3 regions of the Streptomyces sp. NPDC088124 genome follow, and region 1 is predicted to be linked to each of the others. Evidence: riboswitches for the same ligand, from Rfam matches in the RefSeq annotation. Region 1 holds a riboswitch; each other region holds the start of a gene.

Region 1 (10,383 bases):
CGTCGCGTGACGGCTTCGTGGCCGTATGTGTCCATCGTGACGGGCACCACTGACAATCGGCCCTGACCTGCGCATTCGCCCCGATTGACGGAATTCCGCGACGGGACCGGGACCGGGGCTTGGACCGGAGCCGGGGCCGGGGCCGAGAAGGCGAAACGCGTCGGTCCGGTGCGGCTCATTCCCCCATGAGCCGCACCGGACCGACACGTTCCCCCGTTCCCCTCCCTGCTTCCCCCCGTTCCCCTCCCTGCTTCCCCCCGTTCCCCTGACTCCCCCCTGGACTCCCCCTGCTTCCCGTCTCCCCCCTGAACGCCCCCCTTGATGCCCACCCCTTCCCCCGTGGTGCCGGAGGGCCAGCCCTCCACCGATCCTCCGTGGATCCCCCGTGGTCGCCGGGCCCTCCGTACCGCACCCCCGTCACGTCCGGGGTGCCGCGCCTGTTCCGCCGCCCCGTGTCGGCGGTACCGGTGCCGCGCCCCTTCCGTGGGCTCCACTCTTCCGTTCGCGCAGGTCGCGGCCCATCCGCGCACCTACTCAACTCACCCGCTAGGTACCTGTACTCAGAGCTCGGTACTCCTGCCCACTTCCTGTCCGCGCGGCTAGGCTCGCGTCCGTGTCCGTACTTCCCCTGATCTTCACGAGCGGCTGGGCCAGCGGCGTCAACGCCTACGCGGTGGTGCTCCTGCTGGGCCTGTTCGGCGCCACGGGGCTGACCGACGAGGTGCCCGCCTCGCTCCAGCGCACCGACGTGCTGATCGTCGTGGGGGCGCTCTTCCTCTGTGAGGCGGTGGCGGACAAGATCCCGTACGTCGACACCGTGTGGGACTCCGTCCACACGGTCGTCAGACCGCTCGCGGGCGCGGTGGTCGGCGCGCTGCTCGCCGGGGAGAGCGGCTCGCTGCCGGAGCTCGCGGCGGGCGCCGTGGGCGGCTCGACGGCGCTGGTGAGCCATCTCGTCAAGGCCGGGACCCGGATGGCGATCAACACGTCCCCCGAGCCGGTGAGCAACGTCCTGATGAGCACGGCGGAGGACCTGGGCGTCGCCGGGATCGTCGTCTTCGCGCTGTTCCACCCGGTCGCCGCCGCGGTCATCGCGGGGATCCTGCTGGCGGCGGGCATCGCGACGGTGTTCTTCCTGGCCACCAGGATCCGCCGGTTCCTGCGGCGCAGGACGCGGCGCCGGGCTGTCGGTGACGGTGGATAGGCTCGTGCGCATGGGACAGATGGTGATGATCGGGGCCGGGATGGGCACCATGGCCGCGGCCGCCCGGCTGGCCGTGGCGGGCCACCGGGTGACGGTGTACGAGCGCTCGGCGACCTACGGCGGCGCGGTGGACCGGTTCGAGCGGGACGGGTTCGTCTTCGACACCGGTCCCGGGCTGCTGCACCTTCCCGCGGTCTACCGCGATCTGTTCGTGAAGACCGGCAAGGAGTCCCTGGAGCGGAGCGTGGAGCTCGGCCAGGTGGATCCGGCGAGCCGTCATCTCTTCGCCGACGGTACGGACGTCCGGCTGCCCAACGCGTCGCGGGCGGGCGCCGTCGCGGCGCTGGACGCGGCGCTCGGCGCGGGTGCCGGTGAGCGCTGGGCGGATTTCCTCGGCCGGGCCAGGGACGCCTGGGACCGCTCGCGCCGGCCGCTGCTGGAGGAGCCGCTGTGGCGCGACCCGCGGGCGCTCGGGCGGGACCCGTATCCGGCGGTGCCGCGGCGCCGGCTGCTGCGCTCCCCCCGGCTGGCCACCACGGTCGCCGAGATCGGCGCCTGGGAGCTGGGTGACGCACGGCTGGCGGCGCTGCTGGACGGCTGCGCGCTGTCGTACGGACTCGATCCGCGGCACGCCCCGGCGAGCGCCGCGGTGCTGCCGTATCTGGAGCAGACCTTCGGCAGCTGGTATGTGCGGGGCGGCATGCGGGAGTTGGCCCGCGCGGTGTACGAACGGTGCCTGGCACGCAGGGTCGAGTTCGTCTTCGGCGCCGAGGTGACCCGGATCGTCGAGAAGGACGGCGCCGCGGCCGGTGTGGAGCTGGCGGACGGCACGCTCGTCGAGGCCGACGCGGTGGTGGCGGGAGTCGCGCCCGGCCGGCTCCTGGCGCCGCACCCGGGCGGATCCGGATCCGCAGCCGGTGCCGCCGGTGAAGCGGCCGTGGCGGAGCGGGACGACGGGTCGGTGCCCGGGCGGTTCACGGTGCTGCTGGCGCTGCGCGGCGGCCGGGACGTGGGCGCCGCGCACCGGACGGTGGTGCACTCCCCCGACGGCGGGGCCGAGGCGGCCGCCGTCTTCGGCGGGCGCCCCGCGGAGCGGCCGACGGTCACGGTGCTGCGGCCCGACGACCCGGCGACGCGCCCCGACGGCGGGCACGAGGCCGTCACGCTCACCGCGACCGTCGCCCCGCACGGCCCGGTCGACTGGTCCGACGCGGCGCTGCGCGCGCGGTACGCGGAGGTCCTGATGTCGGTGGCGGAGGCGGCCGTGCCCGGGCTGCCGGAGCGGCTGCTGTGGCACGAGACACGGACGCCCGCCGACACCGCGGCGCGGACGGGTGCCGCGGGCGGCTCGGTCCCCCCGCCCGCGCTGGCCGGGGCGGAGGGGCGGCTGCTGTACCCCGCGAACACCACCCGGCTGCCGGGTCTCCACCGCGCGGGCGGCTGGGCGCACCCGGGCGGCGGGCTCGCGCACGCGGGCATGTCGGGGGCGCTGGTCGCCGGACTGATCGTCGAGGGACCGGAGTTCCGGGGGTCGCAGTGAGCGGGCGGTACGCGAGCGGTCAGTAGCGGTACTGGTCGTTCTGGTAGCCCGAGCCGGAGCCCGAGCCCGCGTCGTACCCCTGCTGGGGCTTCTCGCCCGGCGCCGGGGGGAACGGGTCGTCCTGGCGCTCGCGCTGCTGCGGGACCCATACCCCGCCGGGCGGGGTGTCGTTGGCGTACTGCTGCTGGTGCTGGTCGTGTTCGCCGGGCGCCGCCGCGTACTGCTGCCGGCCGCCGAAGCTGTCGTACGTGTCGTACTGCTGGCCGCCGTTGACCGCGCCGCCACCGCCGTACGACGGGTCGGAGTAGGCCGCGTACTGCTGCTCACCGGTCCCGTAACCGTACTGCTGGGTCTGCTGGTTGTAGGCGTCCTGGTCCGCGGCGTAGGTGTTCTGCGCCCCGTAGCCGCCCTGCCCCGCGTAGGCGTCCTGGTTCGCGTAGCCGTCGTGCGTGGCGTAGGGGTCGTGCGCCGCGTAGGCGTCCTGGCCGGCCTGCTGGGTCCCGTAGCCGGAGTACGGGTCGTACCCGCCGCCGTAACCGCCCGCATCCGCCGTGCCCGTGGCCGCGTCGGCGTCCGCCCGGGAGGCCGAGCGGGGGTCCTGGAGCGCGTCGTCGTAGACGCCGTACTGCCCGGTCTCGTCGGGCATCGGCTCCGTGGTGTACACGGACGCGGCGTCGGCGGCCGGACGGACCGGGAGCGGCTCCTGGGCGGCGGCCGGCTCGTACTCCAGGTCCGAGACCTCAAGGGCGGGTTCGCGGTCGGCGGCCTCCTCCTTGGCGGCCTTGCGCCGCTTGCTGACCGTCGGCCTGCCGCCGATCGCCCACCCCGTCGAGAAGCCGCTGCGGAAGGAGAGCGTCACATACGTCTGGCCGACCGCGAAGGCGATCGTGCCGAGCACGATGACGAAGATGTTCGGGATCAGCACGCCGAGCACCACGCCCATGAACCCGGTGAAGGCGAGCAGCCGCCAGCGCAGCCGCGCCTTGTACTGGAGCAGCACCTCGCCCAGCAGCCACAGGGCAACGATGCCGAATGCGATGTAGAGGACCGTCCAGCCCATGCCCGCCCCTAGTCACGACTGCTCGTGCAGTCCGAGATTCTCGTAGATTTCGAGCGTCGCCGTGGAATTGTTGAGTGTGATGAAGTGCAGGCCAGGTACGCCCTCGGACAGCAGTCCGGCGCAGAACTCCGTCGCGAACTCGATGCCGATCGAGCGTACAGCGGCCGGATCGTCCTTCACCGAGAGGATCCGCTCTTTCAGCTCCGCCGGGAAGACCGCGGTGGAGAGCTGGGGCAATCGCTCCAGCATCTTCACACTGGTGACCGGCATGATCTCCGGAATGATCGGGGTCGCGCAACCCGCGGCGTCGACCCGGTCACGCAGCCGCAGATAGCCTTCGGGCTCAAAGAACATCTGAGTGATCGCGTAGTCGGCGCCCGCCCGGCACTTGGCGACGAAGTGCCGGATGTCGGTGTCCCAGTCGGCCGAGCGCGGATGCATCTCGGGGAAGGCGGCCACGCCCACGCAGAAGTCCCCGGACTCCTTGATGAGCCTGACCAGGTCGGCCGCGTACCGCACGCCCTCGGGGTGCTCGATCCACTCCCCCATCGGGTCGCCGGGCGGGTCGCCCCGTACGGCGAGGATGTTGCGTATCCCGGCGTCGGCGTACTGCCCGATCATGTTGCGCAGCTCGGCGACGGACTGGCCGACGGCCGTGAGGTGCGCGACGGGGGTGAGGGTGGTGTCGGCGGCGATCCGTTCCGTGGCCCTGACCGTGCCGTCCCGGGTGGAGCCGCCGGCCCCGTAGGTCACGGAGACGAAGCTCGGGGCGACCGCCTCGACCCTGCGCAGCGCGTTCCAGAGGTTGCGCTCGCCCTTCTCGGTCTTGGGCGCCCAGAACTCGAAGGAGTACGAGGTTTTACCGGTCGCGAGCAGATCACGCACCGTACGCGCGTGATCCGATCTGGTCGAAGCTGTACCGAGGGCCATATGTGCAGGTTATCCAGGGCGCGGCGACGACCCAACCGCGCGGGAGGCTTTCAGCGGTATTGACCGGCAAGTGTCCACCCCTCGGACATGAGCCGGAAACCCGGGACACGGCGCCGCCACCGGCCGGGAGGCGCCGGAACACGGCCCCGCCGCCGGTCGGGCGGCGCGGCCGGAACCCTGTTCCGCCGGCCGGTCAGGCGGCGCGCGCCCGTATCCGTCCGGCCAGGGCCGTCGTCGCCGCCGCCGGGTCGTCGGCCTCCGTGATCGCCCGTACGACGACGACGCGGCGGGCCCCGGCGTCCAGCACCTGGTCCAGATTGCCGGCGTCGATCCCGCCGATCGCGAACCACGGGCGGTCCGTGCCGCTCGCCGCCGCGTACCGCACCAGGTCGAGGCCCGGGGCGTGCCGGCCCGGCTTGGTGGGGGTGGGCCAGCAGGGGCCCGTGCAGAAGTAGTCCACGCCTGGCTCGGCGAGCGCCGCGTCCACCTCGGTGCGCGCGTGGGTGGAGCGGCCGATCAGCGGGGCGGGGCCGAGGATCGCCCGCGCCGCCGGGACGGGCAGGTCGCCCTGGCCGAGGTGGAGCACGTCGGAGCCGATGGCGTGCGCGACGTCGGCGCGGTCGTTCACGGCGAGCAGTCTGCCGTGGCGGCGGCAGGCGTCCGCGAAGACCCGGAGGTGGTCCAGTTCCTCGGCCGCCTCCATGCCCTTGTCGCGGAGCTGGACGATGTCCACGCCGGACGCCAGCACGGCGTCGAGGAACTCGGGGAGGTCCCCCTGCCGCTTGCGGGCGTCCACGCACAGGTAGAGCCGGGCGTCGGACAGTGCCTCGTGAGGCGTGGGCATGGAAAGGTCCCCCCGTTGGAATCCGCGTCGGCATCTGCGTCCGGAACGGCGTCCGGAACCGCTCGCGGAGCTGTGTGTGGAGCTACGTGACTTCCTGGACGGGCGGCGGCGGGCGCCGCCCGTCCCCGGATGATGAGGCCGTCAGACGGCGAGCGCCTGAGCCCGGCGCTTCACCTCCGTACCGCGATTCTCGCTGAGCGCCTGCGCGGGGGTGCCGGGCAGGCTGGGGTCGGGGGTGAAGAGCCACTCAAGCATCTCTTCGTCGGTGAAGTGGTCGTCCCTCAGGAGCGTCAGGGTGCCGGCGAGCCCCTTGACGACCTTGGTGCCGTCGATGAAGGCGGCGGGAACCTGGAGCGTCCTGTTCTCGCCCCGGCGCACGGCGATGAGCTGGCCTTCCTTCACCAACTGCCGCACGCGCGTCACCTCGACACCGAGCATTTCGGCGATATCGGGCAGGTGAAGCCAGGCGGGGACGAGAGCATCGATCTTTGCGTCAATCTCGGTCACAGGACAAGCGTGCCATCCCGGACTGACACCGGGCACCCCGAGCCACTCCGGACGGGGTGGAAACCAGGGCACAACGGACCTGGACCGCCGCCGGACGGCTCAGAGCCCGTCGGGTGACCTCTGACCGTGCGGTCACCCGAGAGGCTCTCAGCGGACCGCCTTGCGCAGCGGTACCGCCGGGTCGGCCGTCAGCTCCCGGTCGAGGCGCGCGCCCGCCTCGATCAGCTTGCGGCCCTGGGCCAAGTCGCGGGGGCGCCCCACGGCCAGCAGGGCCACCAGGACGCCGTCGCGCAGCCAGACCGCCGACCAGGAAGCCCCCGCGGGGTCGCCGCGCCGTACCAGGGTGTCGGCCGCCCCGTGGTGGCCCGCGTACTGGACGAACCTGCCGAACTGCTCCGACCAGAAGTACGGCACCGGATCGTAGACCGGATCGGTCTCCCCGACGGCCTGCGCGGCGACCGTGAGCGGTCCCTGGAGCGCGTTGTCCCAGTGGTGGACCAGGAGCCGTTCGCCGTAGCGCGCGGACGGGAAGGAGGCGCAGTCACCGACCGCGTACACGTCTGGCAGCGAGGTGCGCAGCCGTTCGTCCGCGGTGATCGAGCCGTCCGCGCCGAGCGCGATGCCGGAGCCCGCGAGCCAGGCCGTCGCGGGCCGTGCGCCGATGCCCACGACCACCGCGTCGGCGGCGAGCCGGCGGCCGTCCGCGAGGATCACCGTGCCCGGCTCGACGGCGGCGACACCGGTGCCCGTCAGCAGTTCGGCGCCGCTCTCCGCGTACCAGTCGGTCATAGGGGCGGCGACCTCTGCGGGCAGGACGCCCGCGAGGGGCCGGTCGGCGGCCTCCACGACGGTCACCACGCATCCGGCCTCGCGGGCGGCGGTGGTGAACTCCGCGCCGATCCAGCCCGCGCCCACGACGACGACCTCCCGCCGCCGCTCCAGTACGGGGCGCAGCCGCACGGCGTCGTCGAGCGTGCGCAGCGGGTGGACCCCGGGCACGCCCTCCGTGCCGGGCAGTACGGCGGGTTCGGCGCCGGTGGCGATGACCAGCACGTCGTACGGGACGGGCCCGGCGGTGGTGTCCAGCTCCCGGTCGGACGGGCGCAGCCCGGTGGCTTCCAGACCGAGCCTGAGGTCGACGGAGAGGGCCTCGAAGTCGATGTCGAAGGCGGATCCTTCGGCCGTGCCGAGCAGGATCGCCTTGGAGAGCGGGGGCCGGTCGTAGGGCGGGTGGGGTTCCGCGCCGATCAGGGTGATCCGGCCGCCGTACCCCTTCTCGCGCAGGGCGACGGCGGTCCGCACCCCCGCCATGCCCGCGCCGACGACGACCACCCCGGGCTCATCCGGCCGCCCGTCGCCCGGGTCCCACCCCTCGTGCCCGTCACGTCCGTGTGCCTGCCGCTGTTCGCTCACCCGGTCACCTTAGAGGTCGCCGGAACGGCGGGGCGGCGTCGCGTGCCGACGGGCAGCGTCACCTGCCGACGGGCGCCGCAGCGGTGTCAGACAGAGACCGGAGCGCCGGCGGGCAGTTCCTCCACGACGCTCGTCCCGCTGCCTTCCCGGGACTCCCACTCCCAGCTCTCCTCCAGCCGGACCCGGCCGTCGGGGAGTTCGACGACGGTGGAGACGCAGTGCCCCGAGGAGGTCTCACCGCCGTGCCTCAACTGGACGTAACGGAAGTCGAGACGGTCCCCGGTACGCGTTCCCACGAGGTGGCCGCGGAGCACGTCGCCGCCTTCGTAGGAGGCCCAGATGTGGCCGTCCTCCTCGTGGTACGCGAAGCGGGTACGGGTCCCGACCTGGCCCGGGGCCTGGTCGGCGACGGGTGAGAGGACGAGTCCGTCCAACGAGCGGGCCATGGTGATGCTCCCTTACGACCTGGTGGACGGCGCGTTAGTCTGGCGGTCGACACTACCTCGCGGGAGTCCGGACGCACCGGGCTGAGAGGGAGGCTGGAGCGGCCTCCGACCGTACGAACCTGATCCGGGTCATGCCGGCGAAGGGAGGGGCTGGACGCCCATGCACGCATCCACACGGTCATCGTCCCGGGCACCGACATCCCCCACGGGGTACGACGTCCTGGTCGTCGGCGGCGGGATCATCGGTCTGGTCACGGCCTGGCGCGCGGCCCGGCGCGGGCTGCGTACCGCCGTCGCCGACCCGGACCCGGGCGGCGGCGCGGCGGGGGTCGCGGCGGGCATGCTCGCCGCCGTCACCGAGCTGCACCACGGCGAGCAGACCCTGCTCGGGCTCAATCTCGCCTCCGCCGGGCGGTATCCGGCGTTCGTCGCGGAGCTGGAGGAGGCGAGCGGCCGGGACACCGGGTACCGGGCGTGCGGCACGCTCGCGGTGGCCCTGGACTCCGACGACCGCGCGCAGCTCCGCGAACTGCACGCGCTGCAGCGGCGATCGGGGCTGGCCTCCGAGTGGCTGACGGGGCGCGAGTGCCGGCGCCTGGAACCGATGCTCGCGCCGGGGGTACGCGGGGGCCTGCGGGTCGACGGCGACCACCAGATCGACCCGCGGCGGCTCGCGGCGGCGCTCCTCACGGCCTGCGAGCGGGCCGGGGTGGTCCTCCACCACGCCTGGGCCCGGGGGCTCACCGTGGTACGGGACCGGGCCGCGGGCGCCGTCCTCGCCGACGGCGGCGCGCTCGCCGCGGACCGGGTGGTGCTGGCGGGCGGCAGCCTCAGCGGCAGGCTGGCGGGCGTGCCCCCGGAGGCGGTGCCGCCCGTACGGCCCGTCAAGGGGCAGGTCCTGCGCCTGACGATGCCGCGCCGCCACGAGCCCTTCCTGTCCCGGACGGTACGGGCCGTGGTGCGGGGCGGCCAGGTCTATCTGGTGCCGCGCGAGAACGGCGAGCTGGTCGTCGGCGCGACCAGTGAGGAACTGGGCTGGGACACGACGGTCACGGCGGGCGGCGTGTACGAGCTGCTGCGCGACGCGCACGAACTGGTGCCCGGCATCACCGAGCTGCCGCTCACCGAGACCCGCGCCGGGCTGCGCCCCGGCTCGCCGGACAACGCGCCGCTGCTCGGGCCGACCGTGCTGCCGGGTCTGTCGCTGGCCACCGGCCACTACCGCAACGGGGTCCTGCTGACGCCGGTCACCGGCGATGTCATGGCCACCGTCCTGACGACGGATGAGCTCCCGCCCGAGGCGGCGCCCTTCACCCCGCTGCGCTTCTCCGCCGGCGCTTCCGTGTCCGCCCCTTTGGAGCAGCCCGTATGAACACTTCCGTGATGCATGTCTCCGTCAACGGCGAGCGGCGCGAGTTCGCCGCCGCGACCACCCTCGACGCCGTCGTCGCGACTCTCACCCCGGCGCCCTCCGGGGTGGCCGCCGCCGTCAACGAGACGGTGGTCCCCCGTACCCGCTGGTCCGGCACCGCGCTCAGCGACGGCGACCGGGTCGAAGTGCTCACCGCCGTCCAGGGAGGCTGACGGACATGGCCGACGATCTGCTCACCATCGGCTCCACCACGTTCTCCTCCCGGCTGATCATGGGGACGGGCGGGGCGCCCAGCCTCGACGTCCTCGAACGCTCGCTGATCGCCTCCGGCACCGAACTCACCACGGTCGCGATGCGCCGGCTGGACCCCACCGTGCAGGGCTCCGTGCTCTCCGTGCTGGACCGGCTCTCCATCCGCCCGCTGCCCAACACGGCGGGCTGCTTCACCGCCGGCGAGGCCGTCCTGACCGCCCGGCTCGCCCGGGAGGCGCTCGGCACGGAGTGGATCAAGCTGGAGGTCGTCGCGGACGAACGCACCCTGCTGCCCGACCCGGTGGAGCTGCTGGACGCCGCGGAGACCCTGGTGGACGACGGGTTCACGGTCCTGCCGTACACCAACGACGACCCGGTCCTGGCGGCGAAGCTGGAGGACGTGGGGTGCGCCGCGATCATGCCGCTCGGCTCGCCCATCGGCTCCGGGCTCGGCATCCGCAACCCGCACAACTTCCAGCTCATCGTGGAGCGCGCCGGTGTCCCGGTGATCCTGGACGCGGGCGCGGGCACCGCGTCGGACGCCGCGCTCGCGATGGAGCTGGGGTGCGCCGCGGTGATGCTGGCGTCCGCGGTCACCCGCGCCCAGGAGCCGGTGCTGATGGCCGAGGCGATGCGGCACGCGGTGGCGGCGGGCCGGCTGGCGCGGCGGGCGGGCCGGATCCCGCGCCGCCACTTCGCGGAGGCGTCCTCGCCGGTGGACGGGGTGGCGGCGCTCGACCCGGAGCGGCCCTGCTTCTGACCCGCCGGGCGCGCCGGGCGGGTACGGGGCCCGGCGCGTCCGGTGCGTAACGACG
Region 2 (10,383 bases), on a different contig from region 1:
GTACTTCGTCGTCAGCGGACGGGCGTCGATCACCGTAGGGACGGAGACCACACAGGTCAGCCGTGGCAGCGTGGTCTATGTACCGGCCGGGACCGCGCACAAGTTCCACCACATCACAGAAGATCTGCGGGTGATGGTGGTGTTCTCGCCGCCCGAGGGATGACCCTCAGATGTGTCTCAGGGTCGGATCAGGGGAGAGCGGGGGCTGTGGGGCCACCGCGGGCGCTCCCGCGCCTCTAGCATCGAAGGCGTACAGCGGATACATCACGACTCGGTGAAGCGAGGTAGGGACGATGGCGGTTCGGGAGATGTTCACGGGCATGCCCTGGTGGGTCAAGTGGATCGCGGTGCCCGCGATCGCCATCGTGGTCTTCGGCGGGCTGATCATCAGCCTGCTCGCGTTCGTGATCGGCCTGCTGTTCAAGGTGCTGATATTCGTCGCCCTGGTCGGCGGACTGATCTACGTCGTACGGAAGTTCACGGCGTCGTCCTCGTCGCGCGGTGACTGGTAGGGCTGTCAGTCCATACGGCTGTTAGCCCGCCAGAGGGAAAGGTGAAGGGGAAACCAACCCCCGCCCCGACCTGCCCCTAGAGTGGCTCACCTCTGCCGCACCCGGCGGGCTCTCCGGCCCGTCAGCACGCCTGGGGGTGATCTTTGGTCACAGCTACATCCGCCGCGGCTCCCACCCTGATCGGATCGGTGCGGCGGGCGCTGCGACTGCTGGAGTCGGTGGGAGCCCATGCGCACGGAGCCACCGCGAAACAGCTCGCGCGCGAGGCGGGGCTCGCCCTCCCCACCGCCTATCACCTGCTGCGCACCCTCACCTACGAGGGCTATCTCCGACGCGAGAGGGGCGTCTTCGTTCTCGGGGACGCCGCCCAGCGGCTGGTGTGCGCCGGAGCCGCCCGGAGCCGCCGCGCCACCCTCGCCGAGGTCCTCGGCCGACTGCGCGACGCGCTCGGCGTCCCCGTGTACTTCGCGGTCTACCACGAGGGCGAGATGGACCTCCTCTGCGTGGCCGACAGTCCCGCGTGCCCCGCGGTCGACGCCCGCGCCGACTTCCGCGCGACCGCCCATGCCCACGCGATCGGCCAGTGCCTGCTGAGCCAGCTCGACGAGGCGTCCCGCCGGGACCACCTGGACCGCTATCCTGTCCGCCCGCTCACCCCGTACTCGGTACGGGACCGGAGCACCCTGCTGGAGCGTCTCGACTCGCTGGGGCGGATGGAACCGGTCGTGGCCCGCCAGGAGTACCGGCTCGGGACGGTCTGCGCCGCCGTACCGATCACTGTCGGATCCGCCGCGGCCGCGCTGGCCATTTCTATACCGCTCCGTCAACAGGAACGACTGCTTCCGGCGGCCGAGCGGTTACGCAGAGAGATTGGATCCCTGCTGACCTCGCAAATCCTCTCTATCAGTATCTGAAAAACTACTCCTTGTGATCTGCTAGCGCTTACAGGACTATGGCGTCAAGAGGGTCAACGGGGATCATTCCCAGCCACTGTTCCATCTACTCCGGAGTACAACGATGCGCGAGTCGGTCCAGGCCGAGGTCCTGATGAGCTTCCTCGTCTCCGAGGAGCTGTCGTTCCGTATCCCGGTGGAACTCCACTACAAGGTGGCTGATCCGTACGCGGTGCGCATGACGTTCCATCTGCCCGGCGACGCGCCTGTGACCTGGACTTTCGGCCGCGAGCTGCTGCTCGACGGCATCAACACGCCCAGCGGGGACGGGGATGTGCACATCTCGCCGACGACGCCCGAGGACCTGTCCGACGTCCATATGCGGCTCCAGGTCGGCGACGACCACGCGCTCTTCCGGGTCAGTGCCGCGCCGCTGGTGGCCTTCCTGGACCGTACGGACCGGTTGGTTCCGCTCGGCCAGGAGCGCACGCTCAGTGACTTCGAGGACAGTCTTGAGGAGGAGCTGGGTCGCATCCTCGCCGAGGAGAACGCCGGCTGACGGCTCGTTGAGGAGGCCGTCCGGGTGATTCCGGTGTCCGGGGTGTCCACGGGACCCCGGAAGGGTACGGACGGCCCCGCGGACTGCTCAGGGCCTCTGCGGGGCCGCTCCGGAGAGGGCTCGGAGAGGCTCGCCCGCCCTACTTCTTGCGGCGGCGGCCCCGGCTGCCCGGGGCGCGCGCGGGCGGCGCCGGCACCAGCACCCCAGGCTCCAGAGGCCCGGGGCCAGGCCCTGCTCCAGGACCCGCCCCCGGTCCCGCAGGGGCGGACGGCGCGGACGGAGCCGGGGGGTTCTCCGGGACGGACCGGTCGGCGGAGACCACCAGCGCCGCCAGCGCCGTGGTCACCGGCACCGACGCGACCAGACCGATCGACCCCACCAGCGTCCGTACGATCTCCTCCGCCACCAGCTCACTGTTGGCGACCGTCCCCACGCTCGACTGCGCGATGGAGAAGAGCAGAAGGAGCGGCAGCGCGGCGCCCGCGTAGGCCAGCACGAGCGTGTTGACCACGGACGCGATGTGGTCCCGGCCGATCCGGATGCCCGCCCGGTACAGCGCCCGCGGCCCCATCGTCGGATCCGCCTGGCGCAGCTCCCACACCGCCGAGGTCTGCGTCACCGTCACATCGTCCAGCACGCCGAGCGAACCGATGATCACGCCGGCGAGCAGGAGGCCGCTCATGTCGATCTCGGGGTAGAGGCCGTGGATCAGCCCCGTGCTGTCGTCGGTGTTACCGGTCAGGCTCGCCCAACCGATGAAGAGCGACCCCAGCAGTCCGATCAGCAGCAGCGAGATCAGGGTGCCGAGCACCGCCACCGAGGTGCGGGCCGTCAGCCCGTGACACAGATACAGCGCGACCAGCATGATCGCGCTCGCTCCCACCACCGCCACCACCAGCGGATTCGATCCCTGGATGATCGCCGGCAGGATGAACAGGGTCAGGATCGCGAACGAGACCACCAGCGCCACCAGCGCCATGACCCCCCGCATCCGCCCCACCACGATCACCGCGAGCGCGAAGATCCCCGCCAGCAGCGTCAGCGGGAACTGGCGGTCCACATCGGACACCGAGTACTGGAGATCACGGGGCGCGTCCGGTGCGTAGGCGACCACAACGCCCTGTTTCACGTGAAACTGCCGTGGCGCGTCCGGCTGGACGATCTCGATGAAGGTGTGGCCCTTCTCCTTGCCGCTCTTCAGCTCGACCGTCGCCTTCTTGCACTCGCCGGTCTCCTCCCGCACCGCCTCGCGGCCCTGGGGCGTGGAGGTGTCACCGGTCGACGGGACCTGGGAGGCGTTCACGTCCTTACAGGCGACCTGCTCGACCTGGACGACCTGGCCGTCGAAGGTCTGTCGGTCGAAGCCCACACCGGTCCGCTCGTGCGCGGGCGCACCGCCCGGCCAGAGCACGGCGAGCCCGACCACCACGGCGGCCGCGAACGGAATCAGCACCGCCGCGATCACCTTGCGGAGGTGCCGGGAGACCGGCGCGGCGGGTCCATGACTGTGTGAGTGGCCGTGTGCGTGGCCGTCCGATTCGTGGGTCTGTGTGGGTGGTGTCACCGACCGATCATCGCAAGAAGGCGGAGGAAGCGCGGGGCCCTCTGTTCAGCGCGCCCGATCTGACGCTAGCGTGGGGGCACCTTTGCACACGCGGGAGCTCGGAGCACCGGGCTGAGAGGGCGCTGACGTGTAGTCCCGGGGACGGGTCCCCGGACACCTGCGCTGCGCCGACCGCTGAACCTGTTACCGGGTAATGCCGGCGTAGGGAGTAGGTCTCATGACCGTTCAGGACGCACACACGCCTGCCTCCGGCTCGGAGGACACCAGCGCGGACATCAGCGCGGACCCGGCCCTCCGGGGCCGGACCGCGGGCGGACGGCCCATCGGCTGGCACAAGGGATACATCGAGGGCTCCCGCCCCGATCTCCGGGTGCCGGTCCGCCAGGTCCATCTCACCAACGGCGAGGACGTCACGCTGTACGACACCTCGGGCCCGTACACCGACCCCGCCGTCGACACCGACGTGCGCCGCGGACTCGCGCCGCTGCGAGAGAACTGGATCATCGGCCGCGGCGACACCGAGGAGTACGCGGGCCGGCCACCGCGACCCGAGGACGACGGGCTCAAGCACACTTCCCCGCGCGGGGGGCTGCTCCGGGGCGGAGCGGCCGATCTGCGGGGCCTCGACGCGGTCTTCCCCGGCCGGCCGCGCCAGCCCCGCCGGGGCCGTGAGGGCCGCGCCGTCACCCAGCTCGCGTACGCCCGTCGCGGGGAGATCACGCCGGAGATGGAGTACGTCGCGATCCGCGAGAACGTCTCCCCGGAGACCGTCCGCGAGGAGATCGCCGCGGGCCGCGCCGTACTGCCGGTCAACGTCAACCACCCGGAGATCGAGCCGATGATCATCGGTAAGCGGTTCCTGGTGAAGGTCAACGCCAACATCGGCAACTCCGCGGTCACCTCCTCCATCGAGGAGGAGGTGGAGAAGATGACATGGGCGACCCGTTGGGGCGCCGATACGGTCATGGACCTCTCCACCGGGCGCAACATCCACACCACCCGCGAGTGGGTGCTGCGCAACTCCCCCGTGCCCATCGGCACCGTTCCGCTCTACCAGGCGCTCGAAAAGGTCGACGGCAAGGCCGAGGAGCTGACCTGGGAGATCTACAAGGACACGGTGATCGAACAGGCCGAGCAGGGCGTCGACTACATGACGGTCCACGCCGGTGTCCTGCTGCGGTACGTCCCGCTCACGGCCCGCCGCAAGACCGGCATCGTCTCGCGCGGCGGCTCCATCATGGCCGCCTGGTGTCTCGCGCACCACAAGGAGTCGTTCCTGTACGAGAACTTCGACGAGCTGTGCGAGATCCTCGCCGCGTACGACGTGACGTACTCCCTCGGCGACGGGCTGCGGCCGGGCTCCATCGCGGACGCCAACGACGAGGCGCAGTTCGCCGAGTTGCGCACGCTGGGCGAGCTGAACTCGATCGCCAAGAGCCACCACGTACAGACGATGATCGAGGGCCCGGGCCATGTCCCGATGCACAAGATCAAGGAGAACATCGACCTCCAGCAGGAGATCTGCGAGGAGGCGCCGTTCTACACGCTCGGTCCGCTGACCACCGATGTGGCTCCGGCGTACGACCACATCACCTCCGGGATCGGCGCGGCGATGATCGCCTGGTGGGGGACGGCGATGCTCTGCTACGTCACCCCCAAGGAACACCTCGGCCTGCCGGACCGCGACGACGTGAAGACGGGCGTCATCACGTACAAGATCGCGGCCCACGCGGCGGATCTCGCGAAGGGCCACCCGGGGGCGCAGGAGTGGGACGACGCGCTGTCGGACGCCCGGTTCGAGTTCCGCTGGGAGGACCAGTTCAACCTGGCGCTCGATCCGGACACGGCACGGGAGTTCCATGACGAGACGCTGCCCGCGGAGCCCGCGAAGACGGCTCATTTCTGCTCGATGTGCGGGCCCAAGTTCTGCTCGATGAAGATCTCGCAGGACATCCGGCGCAAGCACGGCGGCGAGCTGGCGAGCGGCGCGCACGACACGGACGGCACGGACCGTGCGGGTGGCGCGGACCATACGGGCGGTGCGTCGGCCGACGAGATCGAGGCGGGCATGGCGGAGAAATCGAAGGAGTTCGCCGCCGCCGGCAACCGGGTCTATCTGCCGCTGGTCGACTGACCGCTCCCACGCCGGGCCGCTCGGAGGGCCCGGCCCCGGGACCCGCCTCGGGGCGCCCCGGGGGCGGCGTCGTTCATGACGTGACCGAGCGGCCCGGACCACCTGCCGGGGTCATTCCGGCCGGTGCTCCGGGCCGCCGAAGTCGGGGCTGGTGAAGTCCGGACCACTGAAGTCCGGGCTGCTGAAGTTCGGCCGCCGCCCGGCGGAGGAGCCCTCGTCGGGGCTGCTGAAGTCCGGCCTGCTGTAGCCGATCTTGGGGAACTGACCGGCGGAACGAGGCGGGGCGGGCGCCGCCGGGTCCGCGCTCGGGTCGTCCAGGGCGGCCCGCAGGAAGGGCAGGATGCCGCGCTCCAGCAGGGCATGGCGCCATGCCTCGCGCGCGCGGGCGACCTCGTCGGGCAGCTCTCCGCCGGCCGTCTCGTCGGCGGGAAGCTGGGTCGAGCTGTTGCGCAACGCGGTGACCAGCAGCCCTATCGCGGCGGCCAGGATGCCGAGCGCGGTGACGGCCGCGAAGAACCAGCCCACGGCGAGCATGCTGTCCGCGAACGCGGGCGCCGGGTCGAGGGCCTTCAGGAGATAGCCGACGAGCAGGAAGATCGCCGCCGCGGTGCCGCCGAGGATCGGGACCAGGACCGTGATGACGGCCGTGAGCCCGGCGCCGGAGTCCGTCGTGGCGTCCTCCGAGGGGGCCAGCACCGAGTCGCGGATGGACGTGGTGGTGCCCGGTGAGCGGGACTCCTCGCGGATCTTGGCGTAGTGCTCGTACTCCGCCGTCGCGGACGAGGCGATCCGGCCCGTCGCGTTCAGCGCCATGGTGCGCAGCTGCTCCGCGTTGAGCCGCTGCCCGACGGCGGCGAGGTCCGGACGTTCGTGTGCATTGCGCAGCACATCGCTGAGGATGCGCTCGAAATCCGCGCGATCCTCGCTCAGCAGGTGCGGAGCGCTTTTCATGTGCATCCCCCGATACTCCGTAGGGCCGTTGCGCCCGCGTGGAACGAGCCGCAGTCGGCGGAAATGGAGGAGAGCCTGCTACGGGTAAGCCGATGGTAGAGCGGTTTTGGCGTGCCGTAACAGGGGGTTTCCGGAAAACACCTGTCCTACATTGATTCAGTTGGCCAACGGAAGCTGTACGACCAGCAGTTTTCCTGCCATCGTGACTCCGCCGTCCATGGCGATCGCCAGCCCGTCGGCATATACGTGTGGCCCTTCCACGACCGGTCCGGTGTCGCCTTCGTCGTCCGACGCGTCTTCTGTGCCGACTTCGCCGAGCAGATAGGGAATCGGGCTGTGGCCGTGGACGACACGTCCTCCGCCGTACTGGGAGAGGAGTTCCTGGGCGGCCTGGGGGCCGCCTTCGTCACGGAACGCGAAGCGTTTGGTGAGTTTGCGGAACAGGTCCCAGCATTCGTCGGCGTCATTGCGCGTGAGGATCTGGTGGACGGCGTCGTTGACGTCGTCGATGGACGAACCGTAGTCGAGATAGGCCGTGGTGTCGGAGTGCATCAACAGATGCCCGTCCTCCTCGACCACCGCGTCGAGCCGGGACATCCACTGGAGATGGACGTCCTGGAGGCGCTCCATGTCGGTGCGCTGGCCGCCGTTGAGGATCCACGCGGCCTGGAAAGTGGCGGTGCCCGCACCGGAGTTGACCGGGGTGTCACCGAACCGCTTGGCGCCGATGAGGAGCAGTTCGTGATTGCCCATCAGCGCCTTGCAGTAGCCGCCGGCCGCCGCGGCCTCCGCGGAGAGCCGCATGACGAGGTCGATGACCCCGATGCCGTCGGGGCCGCGGTCGGTGAAGTCGCCGAGGAACCACAGGCGTGCGTTGCCGGCCGCCCACTGGCCCTCGGTGTCGATCAGGCCCTGTTCGCCGAGGGCGGCGACGAGTTCGTCGAGATAGCCGTGGACGTCGCCGACGACGTAGAGCGGTCCCGGTCCGTCGGAGTCGACGGCCTCGGTGGGGTCGACGTTGACCTGCACGGTGTCGCCCCGGTTGACCCTCTTGATCACCGGGAGGTCGCGTTCGGTGGGGGTGTACCCCTCCGGCATCCCGTCGGCGGGGACCGCGTCGCCGGGGTGGCCCGACACGTCGGCCGCCGGGCGCTCGGGGCTCTCGGCCGCGGGTACGGCGGCAGGGTGTGGGGCGGTGGCGGCGGGCGCGTCCTGGCCGCCGGCCGGCTGTTCGGGGACGGTGCCGAGCTGGTCCTGTGCGGTGACGAGCTGCTCCTGTACGGGGCCGAACTGCTCCTGTACGGCGCTCAGATCGTCCTGTACGGCGCCCTGTTGGTCCTGCGGGGCGGCTGACGGGCCCGGTACGGCGACCGGCTGCTCCGGCGCGCCGACGAGGGGCCCCGAGGCTCCGCCGGGCACGGGGGCGGCCGGTGTCTGCTGCCCGGGCCGGACCGGCTGCCCGGCCTGACCCGGCTGTGCGGACTGCACGGGAACCTGCGCGTACGGCGGCACCCGGAAGTCGCGCAACGTCGCCGTCCGCACCGCGGGTCCCTGACCGGCCCCCTGTGTCATCGACCCCTCCACCACCGTCGTGCCGCAATACACCTCTCGGCCCCGCCGCCCTGCCGGACGGAGTGAGCCCGTCGGCGGAAAAGGAAAGGTCCGTGGTGTCGTGCGCCCATCATAGGAATGACCTCGGGCCTCTGTGACGCACCAGGGGTGGTGAATCGAATCGTACCGCCGGTTCGGCGGCTGTTTTCTCGCTGATCGCCCGAAATGCGGAAGGTCCGACCGTTCGGCCGGACGCCGGAATCCGCGGGCCGCACGGCCCCACGGGGCGCCGAGAGGCGTTGTACGGCCCCGAATTGCCGGGCGCCCGGGCGGTGGCGTCCCGCTTTCGTACCGCCTCCGTACCGGTTCCGTACGGCGCCGACGGAGGCGGTACGGAACCGGTGGGGCGGGCCCCGTACCGGCACGGCCGTGGCGTACGCGTCGCCTACGGCTGCGGTCAGTCGCCCGCCGGGGAGCGGGGAGCGCTGACGGTGGTGCGCGGCGGGCGCCGCTGTGAGGAGGTTCTGATGATCAGTTCGGTCGGTATCACCTGCTCGACCGGCCGGTCGGCCTCGATCCCCTCGATGGCGTCGATGAGGAGCTGGATGACGGCGGTGCCGATCCGGCGCGGCTTCAGCGAGAGCGTGGTGACGGGCGGTTCGGTGGAGGCGTACACCGTGGACTCGCTGCAGCAGACGATCAGCAGGTCCTCCGGTACCCGCAGCCCGTACCGCCGGGCGGCGGCGAGCAGATCGGTGCCGTTGGGGTCGAAGAGGCCGTAGACGGCGTCCGGGCGGTCCGGGCGGGCCAGCAGCCGGTCGGCGGCGACGGCCCCGGCGCACGGGTCGTGGGCGGGGTAGGACTCGTAGACCGGATCCTGGCCGACACGCTCGCACCAGTGCAGGTACGCCGTGGTGGAGAGCCGGGTGTAGGTGTCCGTGGTGGTGCCGGTGAGCAGCCCGATACGGCGGGCTCCGGCGTCGGCGAGATGGTCGAGCAGGTCGAGGACGGCCGCCTCGTGGTCGTTGTCGACCCAGGCGGTGACGGGAAGGGTGCCCGCGGGCCGGCCGTCGGAGACGACGGGCAGGCCCTGGCGGACGAGTTCGGCGACGACGGGATCGTGGTCGGAGGGGTCGATGACCACGGTGCCGTCGAGGGCGACGTTCGCCCAGACGTCGTGGCGGGAGGTGGCGGGGAGGATGACGAGGGCGTAGCCGCGGGCGAGGGCGGCTGAGGTCGCGGCCCTCGCCATCTCGGCGAAGTAGGCGAACTCGGTGAAGGTGAAAGGTTCATCCCCGTACGTGGTCACGGTCAGGCCGATGAGCCCCGACTTGCCGGTACGGAGGGTTCGGGCGGCGGCGGACGGGCGGTAGCCGAGGCGCTCCGCTACTTCTCGGACATGGCTCCGGGTGGCGTCGGGTAACCGTCCCTTGCCGTTGAGCGCGTCCGAGACAGTCGTGATGGAGACACCGGCTGCGGCGGCGACGTCCCGGATGCCCGCCCGACTCTGCCGGCTTCCCCGGCGGGTTGTGTCCGTCCGGCTCACCTGGTGTTTCCCTGCTGCTGTCATGGCGAGCCGATAGTAGGGCTCGATCGGGCGGTGGGGCCGGTCGCATATGCACCCGGCAGCAGGCACGTTTCTGCAAGACGGACCAAGGCCAACCTCCTTGGAACACAAGGGAGTTAATCGTTACTGCCATGGTCTCCTATGCGAGGAGCGGTCTGGACCTGTTGAGAGGCCCATGTTTCGAAGAGGTCTCAACTCACCTCTACGAGGGATGCGCGCCACGGCGTGAGCCACCGGCGCTCGGGAAGGACGGAAGTGCTCCCCCTGTTTTCCGGAGCCTGCGTCCTTTTCCGGGCGCCCGGCGTCCGCGGCGGCCGTCAATCCTCATAAGGTGAGCAGCATTGAAGGCGCCCGGACGGTGCAGGGCCGGGCGCCCACCGGATGAACGGCCGAGGAGGACCCGCGGTGAGCGAGACGAGCCCCAAGCTGCGCGCCGAGCTGGACGGCATTCCGACGTACAAGCCGGGCAAGCCGGCCGCGTCGGACGGGCCCGTCGCCTACAAGCTGTCCTCCAACGAGAACCCTTATCCCCCGCTGCCCGGGGTGATGGAGCAGGCGGTCTCGGCCGCCGGGGCCTTCAACCGCTATCCCGACATGGCCTGTACCGGGCTGATGAACGAGCTGGCCGACCGGTTCGGTGTGCCCGTCTCGC
Region 3 (10,383 bases), on a different contig from region 1:
GTGAGAGCGCCAGCGTGAGGGCAGGGGCGAAGGACGGCTTGAGGACATGCGCGCCGGCGCGGGCGAGGAGGCGCGGGAACAGCGAACGGCGTGTGACGCGACGAGTGATCATGGGATACACGGTGGCCCCGAACAGCCCGACCGTGCTGATCATGAACCGGATCTGTGGACAACTGACCGGTTGTGGATAACGCCGTCACCCGAGGGTGCGAAGGTCCCGTACACTTCTTGTGGCGATCCGGGTCACCGGGTCGACTTCGCACGCCCCGTCATCGGCCTCTTCGCGCCGGTGCCAGCGCTTCTCGGTCTCGGACTGTCCCGTGGCACAGCGCAATCGGGGCGTCAGGCGCGACTGCCGTCCGGCGGACGCGACAACCGAGTACCTCAAGGAGTACGGCCATGGCCGTCGTCACGATGCGGGAGCTGCTGGAAAGCGGCGTCCACTTCGGTCACCAGACCCGTCGCTGGAACCCGAAGATGAAGCGTTTCATCTTCACGGAGCGCAACGGCATCTACATCATCGACCTGCTCCAGTCGCTGTCGTACATCGACCGCGCCTACGAGTTCGTCAAGGAGACCGTCGCCCACGGCGGTTCCATCATGTTCGTCGGTACGAAGAAGCAGGCGCAGGAAGCCATCGCCGAGCAGGCGACGCGCGTGGGCATGCCCTACGTCAACCAGCGCTGGCTGGGCGGCATGCTCACCAACTTCTCCACCGTCTACAAGCGCCTGCAGCGCCTGAAGGAGCTTGAGCAGATCGACTTCGAGGATGTGGCCGCCTCCGGCCTCACCAAGAAGGAGCTGCTGGTTCTCTCCCGCGAGAAGGCCAAGCTGGAGAAGACCCTCGGTGGTATCCGCGAGATGCAGAAGGTGCCCAGCGCCGTCTGGATCGTCGACACCAAGAAGGAGCACATCGCCGTCGGTGAGGCGCGCAAGCTCCACATCCCGGTCGTCGCGATCCTCGACACCAACTGCGACCCCGACGAGGTCGACTACAAGATCCCGGGCAACGACGACGCGATCCGCTCCGTCACCCTGCTCACCCGCGTGATCGCCGACGCCGTCGCCGAGGGCCTCATCGCCCGCTCGGGCGTCGCCACCGGTGACTCGAAGCCGGGCGAGAAGGCCGCCGGCGAGCCCCTCGCCGAGTGGGAGCGCGACCTGCTCGAGGGCGAGAAGAAGGACGACGCCGAGAAGCCGGCCGAGGCCGCTGCCGCTCCGGCCGCCGAGGCCGAGAAGCCGGCCGAGACGCCCGCCGCCGACGCCCCGGCCGCGGACACCGAGCAGGCCTGACCCTCACCAGGTTCGGCAGTTGACGGCGGGGGCCCATCGGCCCCCGCCGTTCACCCGTAGATCTTTCAGACCTTCGAGAGAGAATTACAGATCATGGCGAACTTCACCGCCGCTGACGTCAAGAAGCTCCGCGAGCTCACCGGCGCCGGCATGATGGACTGCAAGAAGGCCCTGGAAGAGGCCGACGGCAGTGTCGACAAGGCTGTCGAGACGCTCCGCGTCAAGGGTCAGAAGGGCGTCGCCAAGCGCGAGGGCCGTTCGGCTGAGAACGGCGCCGTCATCTCCCTCATCTCCGATGACAAGACCTCCGGCGTCCTTCTTGAGCTGAAGTGCGAGACGGACTTCGTCGCCAAGGGTGACAAGTTCCAGGCCGTGGCCAACACGCTCGCCGCCCACGTCGCCGCGACGTCCCCGGCCGACCTGGCCACGCTGCTCGCCTCCGAGATCGAGGCCGGCAAGACCGTGCAGGCGTACGTGGACGAGGCGAACGCGAACCTGGGCGAGAAGATCGTCCTGGACCGCTTCGCGCAGTTCACCGGCGGCTACGTCGCCGCGTACATGCACCGCACCATGCCCGACCTTCCGCCGCAGGTCGGCGTGCTGGTCGAGCTGGACAAGGAAGACGCCGAGGTCGCCAAGGACATCGCGCAGCACATCGCCGCCTTCGCGCCGAAGTACCTCAACCGCGACGAGGTCCCGGCCGAGACGGTCGAGAAGGAGCGCCGCGTCGCCGAGGCCACCTCGCGCGAGGAGGGCAAGCCCGAGGCCGCCCTTCCGAAGATCATCGAGGGTCGCGTCAACGGCTTCTTCAAGGAGAACGTCGTTCTGGAGCAGGCTTTCGCGAAGGACAACAAGAAGTCCGTCCAGAAGATCCTGGACGAGGCCGGCGTCACCCTGAAGCGCTTCTCGCGCATCAAGGTCGGCGTCTGAGTCCGTACGCGATCAACCAAAGACCCCGATAGGGTCGGAGGCAGTCGCTCGCGTGTGCCTGACGGCATTACTTCGCAGGCGGCCGGGCGACCGCAGATCTGACGAGGAGGCCATTGCCGCACAGGGAACCGTAAGGACCCCGGCAATGGCCTTCTTCGTATGTGCACGAGGAGATCTCCATGGAACAGGTCGACAAGAGCGTCGAGAAGAGCGACGACGGCAGGAAGCGCCGCTTCATGCTGAAGCTGTCCGGTGAGGCGTTCGCCGGCGGAGGGGCGCTCGGAGTCGACCCCGACGTCGTCCACGCCATCGCCCGCGAGATCGCCGCCGTCGTCCGCGACGGCGCCCAGATCGCGGTCGTCCTGGGCGGCGGAAACTTCTTCCGAGGCGCCGAGCTCCAGCAGCGTGGCATGGACCGGGCCCGCTCCGACTACATGGGCATGCTCGGTACGGTCATGAACTGTCTGGCTCTCCAGGACTTCCTGGAGAAGGAAGGCATCGACTCCCGTGTCCAGACGGCCATCACCATGGGCCAGGTCGCGGAGCCGTACATCCCGCTGCGCGCCGTACGCCACCTGGAGAAGGGCCGCGTGGTCATCTTCGGCGCGGGTATGGGCATGCCGTACTTCTCCACCGACACCACAGCCGCCCAGCGAGCCCTGGAGATCGACGCCCAGGCGCTGCTGATGGGCAAGAACGGCGTGGACGGGGTGTACGACTCCGACCCCAAGACCAACCCCGACGCGGTCAAGTTCGACGCGCTCGAATACAGCGAGGTCATCGCCGGGGACCTGCGTGTCGCCGACATGACCGCGATCACGCTGTGCCAGGACAACCGGCTGCCGATCCTTGTCTTCGAATTGCTGAAGGAAGGCAATATCGCGCGCGCGGTCAAGGGTGAGAAGATCGGCACACTCGTGAGCGACCAGGGCACCCGGAGCTGATCCCGGGCTGCCCCGCACGGGGAGGATGGACAAAGCCCTGCCGGTCGGACACCGTGCAGGACAAGACGCGACGCAGGTTCCGCCGGCCGGCAAGCATGCCGGGCCCACTCAAGACACGCAGGAGCAAGTGGTGATCGAAGAGACCCTCCTCGAGGCCGAGGAGAAGATGGAGAAGGCCGTCCTGGTCGCCAAAGACGACTTCGCCGCGATCCGCACCGGGCGTGCGCATCCGGCGATGTTCAACAAGATCGTGGCGGACTACTACGGTGCGCTCACCCCGATCAACCAGCTCGCCTCGTTCGCCGTACCCGAGGCGCGGATGGCCGTGGTGACTCCGTTCGACAAGAGCGCGCTGCGCAATATCGAGCAGGCCATCCGGGACTCCGACCTCGGCGTCAACCCGAGCAACGACGGCAACATCATCCGGGTGGTGTTCCCCGAGCTGACCCAGGACCGCCGCAAGGAGTTCATCAAGGTCGCCAAGACCAAGGCGGAGGACTCGAGGATCTCGATCCGCGCCGTACGCCGCAAGGCCAAGGAGACGATCGACAAGCTGATCAAGGACGGCGAGGTCGGCGAGGACGAGGGACGCCGCGCCGAGAAGGAGCTCGACGACACCACCGCGAAGTACGTCGCGCAGGTGGACGAGCTGCTCAAGCACAAGGAAGCCGAGCTGCTCGAGGTCTGATGAACGACTCTTCCCGGGGGGCCTCGCCGACAGCCGGTTACTGGGGACCGACCGACCAGGGGGCTGCCCCGGCGGGTCCCGCATACGATGAGCATCCCGCACAGCAGACTCGGCCCATGCCCATCGTGCCCGACGAACCCGCGAACGGCGGGGACCAGAATGACGACCGGGGGGCTGCTCGGCCGGGCGGTCCCCTGTTCCGTGACGAGACTCCGCAGGAGCCCATGGCCGCCCCCCCGCCGTCCCCGCCGAAGAAGCGGGCAGGTCGTGATCTGCGCGCGGCCATAGGGGTCGGTGTCGGGCTCGGCGCGGTGGTCGCCGCGTCGCTCTTCATCGTCAAGGCCGTGTTCGTCGGTGTCATTGCGATCGCCGTGGTCGTGGGGTTGTGGGAGCTCACCTCACGGCTCGACGAGAAGAAGGACATCAAGGCACCGCTCGTGCCGCTGGCGGTGGGTGGCGCCGCGATGGTCGTCGCCGGATACGCGCGCGGCGCGGAGGGCGCCTGGGTCGCGATGGCCCTCACCGCGCTCGCCGTGCTGATCTGGCGGATGACGGAGCCGCCCGAGGGTTACCTCAAGGACGTCACCGCGGGGGTCTTCGCCGCGTTCTACGTACCGTTCCTGGCGACCTTCGTCGCGATGATGCTCACGGCGGGGGACGGATCGCAGCGCGTGCTGATGTTCCTCGTGCTGACCGTCGTCAGCGACACCGGCGCGTACGCCGTCGGCTGGCGCTTCGGTACGCACAAGCTCGCGCCGCGCATCAGCCCCGGCAAGACCTGGGAGGGGCTCGGCGGGGCCGTCACCTTCGCGATGGTGGCCGGCGCGCTCCTGATGGAGTTCCTGATCGACGGCGGCGCCTGGTGGCAGGGGCTGCTGATCGGCCTGGCCGTCGCGGCCAGTGCCACGCTCGGTGACCTCGGCGAGTCCATGATCAAGCGCGACCTCGGGATCAAGGACATGGGCACGCTGCTGCCGGGGCATGGCGGGATCATGGACCGGCTGGACTCGCTGCTGCCCACGGCGCCGGTGGTCTGGCTGCTCCTGGTGCTCTTCGTGGGGTCCTGACAGGCAGGAGCCCTTGCAGGCACTGGGGCTTCCAGGCAAGGCACACGGCTTGGCCGGTACGGCGCCTAGTAAGGCATACGGGCGCTTGGGCGGTACGGCGCTTGGCGCCCCGTACGGGGCGCCAAGCGCCGTACGGGGCGGGCGCTCGCGCGGTCGCGGAGGGCGCAACAGAGGAGGGGGTGCGTCGCCTACGGGGCGGCGGACCCCCTTTCCCATGCCACCGCCTTTCTTATGCCACCCAATACGGGGAACGGGCCACGGGGCGCTGTCTGCGACACTGGACGGACCATGCCTGCACCCGGAGAACTCACTTTCGTCGCGCCCCGCGGAGCCAAGAAGCCCCCGCGGCATCTCGCCGACCTCACTCCCGCCGAGCGCCGCGAGGCCGTCGCCGCCATCGGGGAGAAGGCGTTCCGCGCCAAGCAACTGTCACAGCACTACTTCGCGCGGTACGCGCACGACCCCGAGCAGTGGACCGACATCCCGGCCGCCGCGCGGCAGAAACTCGCGACGGAACTGCTGCCCGACCTGATGTCGGTGGTGCGGCACATCTCGTGCGACGACGACACGACCCGTAAGACGCTCTGGCGGCTGCACGACGGCACCCTCGTGGAGTCCGTGCTGATGCGCTATCCCGACCGGGTCACCATGTGCATCTCGTCGCAGGCGGGCTGCGGGATGAACTGTCCCTTCTGCGCGACCGGCCAGGCCGGTCTGGACCGGAACCTGTCCACCGCGGAGATCGTCCACCAGATCGTCGACGGGATGCGTGCCCTGCGCGACGGTGAGGTCGCGGGCGGTCCCGCGAGACTTTCCAACATCGTCTTCATGGGCATGGGAGAGCCGCTCGCCAACTACAAGCGAGTCGTCGGCGCGATCCGCCGGCTCACCGATCCCGAGCCGGACGGTCTGGGTATCTCGCAGCGAGGGATCACCGTCTCCACGGTCGGGCTGGTGCCCGCGATGCTGCGCTTCGCCGACGAGGGCTTCAAGTGCCGGCTCGCGGTCTCCCTGCACGCTCCCGACGATGAACTGCGCGACACCCTCGTGCCGGTCAACACGCGCTGGAAGGTGCGGGAGGTGCTGGACGCCGCGTGGGAGTACGCGGAGAAGTCCGGCCGCCGAATCTCCATCGAGTACGCCCTGATCCGCGACATCAACGACCAGGCGTGGCGGGGTGACCGGCTCGGCAGGCTCCTCAAGGGCAAGAGGGTGCACGTCAACCTGATCCCGCTCAACCCCACTCCCGGCTCGAAGTGGACGGCGTCGCGCCCGGAGGACGAGAAGAAGTTCGTCGAGGCGATCGCGGCGCACGGCGTACCGGTGACCGTACGTGACACACGGGGCCAGGAGATCGACGGTGCGTGTGGACAGTTGGCTGCCACGGAGCGCTAGCGCGGCCTGGGGGTAACCTTGGGCCGAAACATATTGCATATTTTCCGACAGGGGAGCGCCACAGCGCTGAGAGTGCGGCACATGTCCGTGAGAACGGGCAGCGGTCGCAGACCCTCTGAACCTTGCCCAGGTCATTCTGGGTAGGAAGTTCGGACATCACTCAAGCTGTTGCGCCCTGCCCGGGGGCCGGTCCGTGCCAACGGCCCGCCCCGGGCGGGGCCGCGTCTTCTCCTGGACATCCCAGGAGGAAAACCAGTGGGCACCATGCGTACCCGTACCGGCGTCAGAAGCGCGGCGTCCGCCGCGATCGCCGCGGCGATCGGCGTCGCCACCCTTGCCGCGTGCGGCGGCTCCGACGGCTCCGCGTCGTCCGGTGACGAGGGGAGCGGCGGTACGAAGTCCAAGACCGTCACCCTTGTCAGCCACGACTCGTTCAACGCCTCCCCCGCGGTGCTGAAAGAGTTCACCAAGGAGACCGGCTACACCGTCAAGGTCCTGAAGAGCGGTGACGCCGGCGAAGCGCTCAACAAGGAGATCCTCACCAAGGGATCGCCCCAGGGCGACGTTTTCTTCGGGGTCGACAACACTCTGCTCTCCCGCGCACTCGACAATGGCCTGTTCACGCCGTACGAGGCGAAGGGCCTGGATCGCGTCGACGCGAGCGCGCGGCTCGACAAGGAGAAGCACCGGGTGACACCGGTCGACACCGGTGATATCTGCGTCAACTATGACAAAAAGTACTTCGCGGACAAGAGGCTCGCGCCGCCGCAGTCTTTCGACGACCTGATCAAGCCCCAGTACAAGAACCTCCTCGTCACCGAGAACGCCGCGACGTCCTCGCCCGGTCTCGGCTTCCTCCTGGGCACCGTCGCGCGCTACGGGGACGATGGCTGGCAGGACTACTGGAAGAAGCTCAAGGCCAACGGAGTCCAGGTCGTCGACGGCTGGGAGCAGGCGTACAACGAGAGCTTCTCCGGCTCCGCGGGCGGCGAGAAGGCCAAGGGGGACCGGCCTTTGGTCGTCTCGTACGCCTCCAGCCCGCCCGTCGAGGTGCTGTACGCGAAGCCGCAGCCCCAGCAGGCTCCGACGGGGGTCTCCACCGGGACCTGCTTCCGGCAGACCGAGTTCGCCGGGCTGCTCGACGGCGCGAAGAACGAGGCCGGTGGCAAGGCGCTGCTGGACTTCCTGATCAGTGAGAAGTTCCAGGCGGACATGCCGCTGAACATGTTTGTCAATCCGGTGGTCAAGGGCGTCGCGCTGCCCGATCTCTTCACGAAATTCGGCGCGACGGTCGACCGGCCCGAGACCGTGGCGCCCGACCGGATCGCCGCCAACCGTGAGCAGTGGATCCAGTCGTGGTCCTCACTCGTAGTGAAGTAACCGCCGAGGACGAGGGCCGGGCCGTGGAGGAAGGCCGGACCCGGCGGGGCGTCCCGCGACGACGGGGGGGCGAACAGGGCGACGTACGGAGCGGCCTGTGGGGCAGCCTGTTGACCCCTTCGCGGTGCCGGGAGCGGTGGGGGCTGCGGCGTGGGCACGGGGGCGCCGTACACCTCGCACTCATGGCCGGGCCTTTCGCCTTCTTCGGCGTGTTCTTCGCCTACCCCGTGGTCGCGATTGTCGGGCGCGGCCTCACGACGGGCAGCGCGTGGCAGCTCGGCCGCGTCGGCGCCGTACTGAGCCGCCCCGACATCCTCGGCGTCCTGTGGTTCACCACCTGGCAGGCGCTCGCCTCCACCGTGCTCACCCTGCTGATCGCCCTGCCGGGTGCCTATGTCTTCGCGCGCTTCGCTTTCCCGGGCAAGCAGCTTCTGCGCGCCGTGGTCACCGTGCCGTTCGTGCTGCCCACTGTCGTCGTCGGCACCGCCTTTCTGGCGCTGCTCGGACGCGGTGGACTCCTCGACGAACTGTGGGGCGTACGGCTCGACACCACTGTGTGGGCGATCCTGCTCGCTCATGTCTTCTTCAACTACGCGGTGGTCGTACGCACCGTGGGCGGCCTGTGGTCGCAACTCGACCCCCGCCAGGAGGAGGCTGCGCGCGTACTGGGCGCCGGGCGTCTCGCGGCGTGGTGGCGCGTGACGCTGCCCGCGCTCGCTCCCGCCGTCGCGGCCGCCGCGCTGATGGTCTTCCTTTTCACGTTCACCTCTTTCGGCGTCGTGCAGATTCTCGGTGGCCCCGGCTTTGCCACCCTTGAGGTCGAGATCTACCGGCAGACCGCGCAACTCCTCGACCTGCCCACCGCCGCCGTGCTGACGCTGGTGCAGTTCGCGGCGGTCGGCGCGATCCTCGCCGTACACGCCGGGACCGTACGGAGGCGGGAGACCGCCCTCAGGCTCGTCGACCCCGAGCAGACCGCGCGCCGACCGCGCGGTACCGGGCAGTGGGCGCTGCTGGGCGGCGTACTCGTGACCGTCGCGCTGCTGATCCTGCTGCCGCTGGGGGTGCTCGTCGAGCGCTCCCTCGACGGCCCCGGCGGCTACGGCTTTGCCTACTACTGGGCGCTCGCCTCGGTGGACGCGAGCGGCGGCAGCTTCCTCGTGCCGCCGCTGGAGGCCATCTGGAACTCGCTGCGGTACGCGCTGGTCGCCACGGCCATCGCGGTGGTGATCGGCGGTCTGGCCGCAGCGGCGCTGACACGCCGCGCCGGACGCCTCGTACGGGGCTTCGACGCGCTGCTGATGCTGCCGCTCGGCGTCTCCGCCGTGACCGTCGGCTTCGGCTTCCTGATCACGCTCGACAAGCCGCCGCTGGATCTGCGGGCCTCCTGGATCCTCGTGCCGCTCGCCCAGGCGCTGGTGGGCGTTCCCTTCGTCGTACGGACCATGCTGCCGGTGCTCCGTGCGGTCGACGGGCGGCTGCGCGAGGCTGCGGCCGTCCTCGGAGCGTCCCCGCTGCGGGTCTGGCGCGAGGTCGATCTGCCGTTGGTACGGCGGGCCACGCTCGTGGCGGCAGGGTTCGCCTTCGCCGTCTCGCTCGGTGAGTTCGGCGCGACGGTCTTCATCGCGCGCCCCGACCGGCCGACACTCCCGGTGGCCGTGGCGCGACTGCTGGGCCGGCCCGGCGAGCTCAACTACGGGCAGGCGATGGCTCTGTCCACGGTCCTGATGGTGGTGTGCGCCGTGTCGCTGCTGGTGCTGGAACGTATCCGTACCGACCGCTCGGGAGAGTTCTGATGTCCCTGCTGACCCTGTCGGACGTCACGGTACGGTTCGGCAACGCGGCGCACGCCGCGCTCGACGCGGTCGATCTGGAGATCGCCGAACACGAGATCGTCTGCGTTCTCGGGCCGAGCGGCAGCGGCAAGTCGACCCTGCTGCGCGTCGTGGCCGGTCTCCAGGCACCGGACGGCGGGCGAGTGTCCCTCGACGGTGCCGACCAGACCGGCGTGCCGGTGCACCGGCGTGGCGTCGGCCTGATGTTCCAGGACCACCAGCTCTTCCCGCAGCGCGACGTGGCGGGCAACATCGCCTTCGGCCTGCGGATGCGCGGCGCGTCACGCGACGAGCAGGCCCGGCGGGTAGAGGAACTGCTCGAACTCGTGGGCCTGCCAGGGGCCGGACGCCGGGCCGTCGCGGAACTCTCCGGAGGCGAACAGCAACGGGTCGCCCTGGCCCGGGCGCTCGCGCCGCGGCCGCGGCTGTTGATGCTGGACGAGCCGCTCGGCCAGTTGGACCGGAGCCTGCGCGAGCGTCTCGTCGTCGAACTGCGTGGCCTCTTCGGACGGCTGGGGACGACCGTACTCGCCGTGACTCATGACCAGGGAGAGGCATTCGCTCTCGCCGACCGCGTCGTGGTGATGCGCGACGGTTGTATTGCGCAGAGCGGCACGCCACTGGAGGTCTGGCAGCGGCCCGCCTCCGCGTTCGTGGCGCGGTTCCTCGGCTTCGACAACATCGTGAACGCGACCGTGGGCGACGGGACCGCGGACACGGCGTGGGGCAGGATCCCTGTGCCGGACGGATCCGCGCGGGGAGAACGGCTGCTGCTGGTGCGCCCGGCCGGGGTACGACTGGTCGACGCGGCGCAGGGCCTGCGCTGCACTGTCGAGGCCCGTACCTTCCGG

Evidence for each region. A riboswitch is a leader RNA that binds a small molecule or an ion and turns the genes downstream of it on or off. The one in region 1 is predicted to bind thiamine pyrophosphate.
Region 2: it holds a riboswitch for thiamine pyrophosphate, as region 1 does, so the genes downstream of both, thiC (phosphomethylpyrimidine synthase ThiC) here and thiO (glycine oxidase ThiO) in region 1, are expected to answer to the same signal.
Region 3: it holds a riboswitch for thiamine pyrophosphate, as region 1 does, so the genes downstream of both, AB0P17_RS24960 (thiamine ABC transporter substrate-binding protein) here and thiO (glycine oxidase ThiO) in region 1, are expected to answer to the same signal.

Annotation. Positions count from the first base shown of each region.
Region 1 covers NZ_JBFBJB010000002.1:95,419-105,801, forward strand. The annotation lists gene AB0P17_RS01765 (DUF4126 domain-containing protein) at 614-1,204, shown strand; gene AB0P17_RS01770 (NAD(P)/FAD-dependent oxidoreductase) at 1,215-2,744, shown strand; gene AB0P17_RS01775 (hypothetical protein) at 2,764-3,804, opposite strand; gene metF (methylenetetrahydrofolate reductase [NAD(P)H]) at 3,817-4,734, opposite strand; gene thiE (thiamine phosphate synthase) at 4,928-5,578, opposite strand; gene AB0P17_RS01790 (Rv2175c family DNA-binding protein) at 5,720-6,085, opposite strand; gene AB0P17_RS01795 (FAD-dependent oxidoreductase) at 6,233-7,417, opposite strand; gene AB0P17_RS01800 (hypothetical protein) at 7,585-7,944, opposite strand; TPP riboswitch at 7,994-8,107, shown strand; gene thiO (glycine oxidase ThiO) at 8,105-9,316, shown strand; gene thiS (sulfur carrier protein ThiS) at 9,328-9,528, shown strand; gene AB0P17_RS01815 (thiazole synthase) at 9,534-10,328, shown strand.
Region 2 covers NZ_JBFBJB010000004.1:90,997-101,379, reverse strand. The annotation lists gene AB0P17_RS04380 (cupin domain-containing protein) at 1-163, shown strand, start outside; gene AB0P17_RS04375 (DUF5326 family protein) at 294-512, shown strand; gene AB0P17_RS04370 (IclR family transcriptional regulator C-terminal domain-containing protein) at 656-1,426, shown strand; gene AB0P17_RS04365 (SsgA family sporulation/cell division regulator) at 1,530-1,964, shown strand; gene AB0P17_RS04360 (YibE/F family protein) at 2,104-3,528, opposite strand; TPP riboswitch at 3,609-3,753, shown strand; gene thiC (phosphomethylpyrimidine synthase ThiC) at 3,746-5,662, shown strand; gene AB0P17_RS04350 (hypothetical protein) at 5,774-6,619, opposite strand; gene AB0P17_RS04345 (metallophosphoesterase) at 6,770-8,200, opposite strand; gene AB0P17_RS04340 (LacI family DNA-binding transcriptional regulator) at 8,622-9,734, opposite strand; gene hisC (histidinol-phosphate transaminase) at 10,137-10,383, shown strand, end outside.
Region 3 covers NZ_JBFBJB010000031.1:38,389-48,771, forward strand. The annotation lists partial or broken gene AB0P17_RS24925 (peptidoglycan DD-metalloendopeptidase family protein) at 1-13, opposite strand, end outside; gene rpsB (30S ribosomal protein S2) at 400-1,293, shown strand; gene tsf (translation elongation factor Ts) at 1,387-2,223, shown strand; gene pyrH (UMP kinase) at 2,403-3,167, shown strand; gene frr (ribosome recycling factor) at 3,298-3,855, shown strand; gene AB0P17_RS24950 (phosphatidate cytidylyltransferase) at 3,855-4,922, shown strand; gene rlmN (23S rRNA (adenine(2503)-C(2))-methyltransferase RlmN) at 5,211-6,317, shown strand; TPP riboswitch at 6,357-6,482, shown strand; gene AB0P17_RS24960 (thiamine ABC transporter substrate-binding protein) at 6,582-7,697, shown strand; gene AB0P17_RS24965 (iron ABC transporter permease) at 7,880-9,493, shown strand; gene AB0P17_RS24970 (ABC transporter ATP-binding protein) at 9,493-10,383, shown strand, end outside.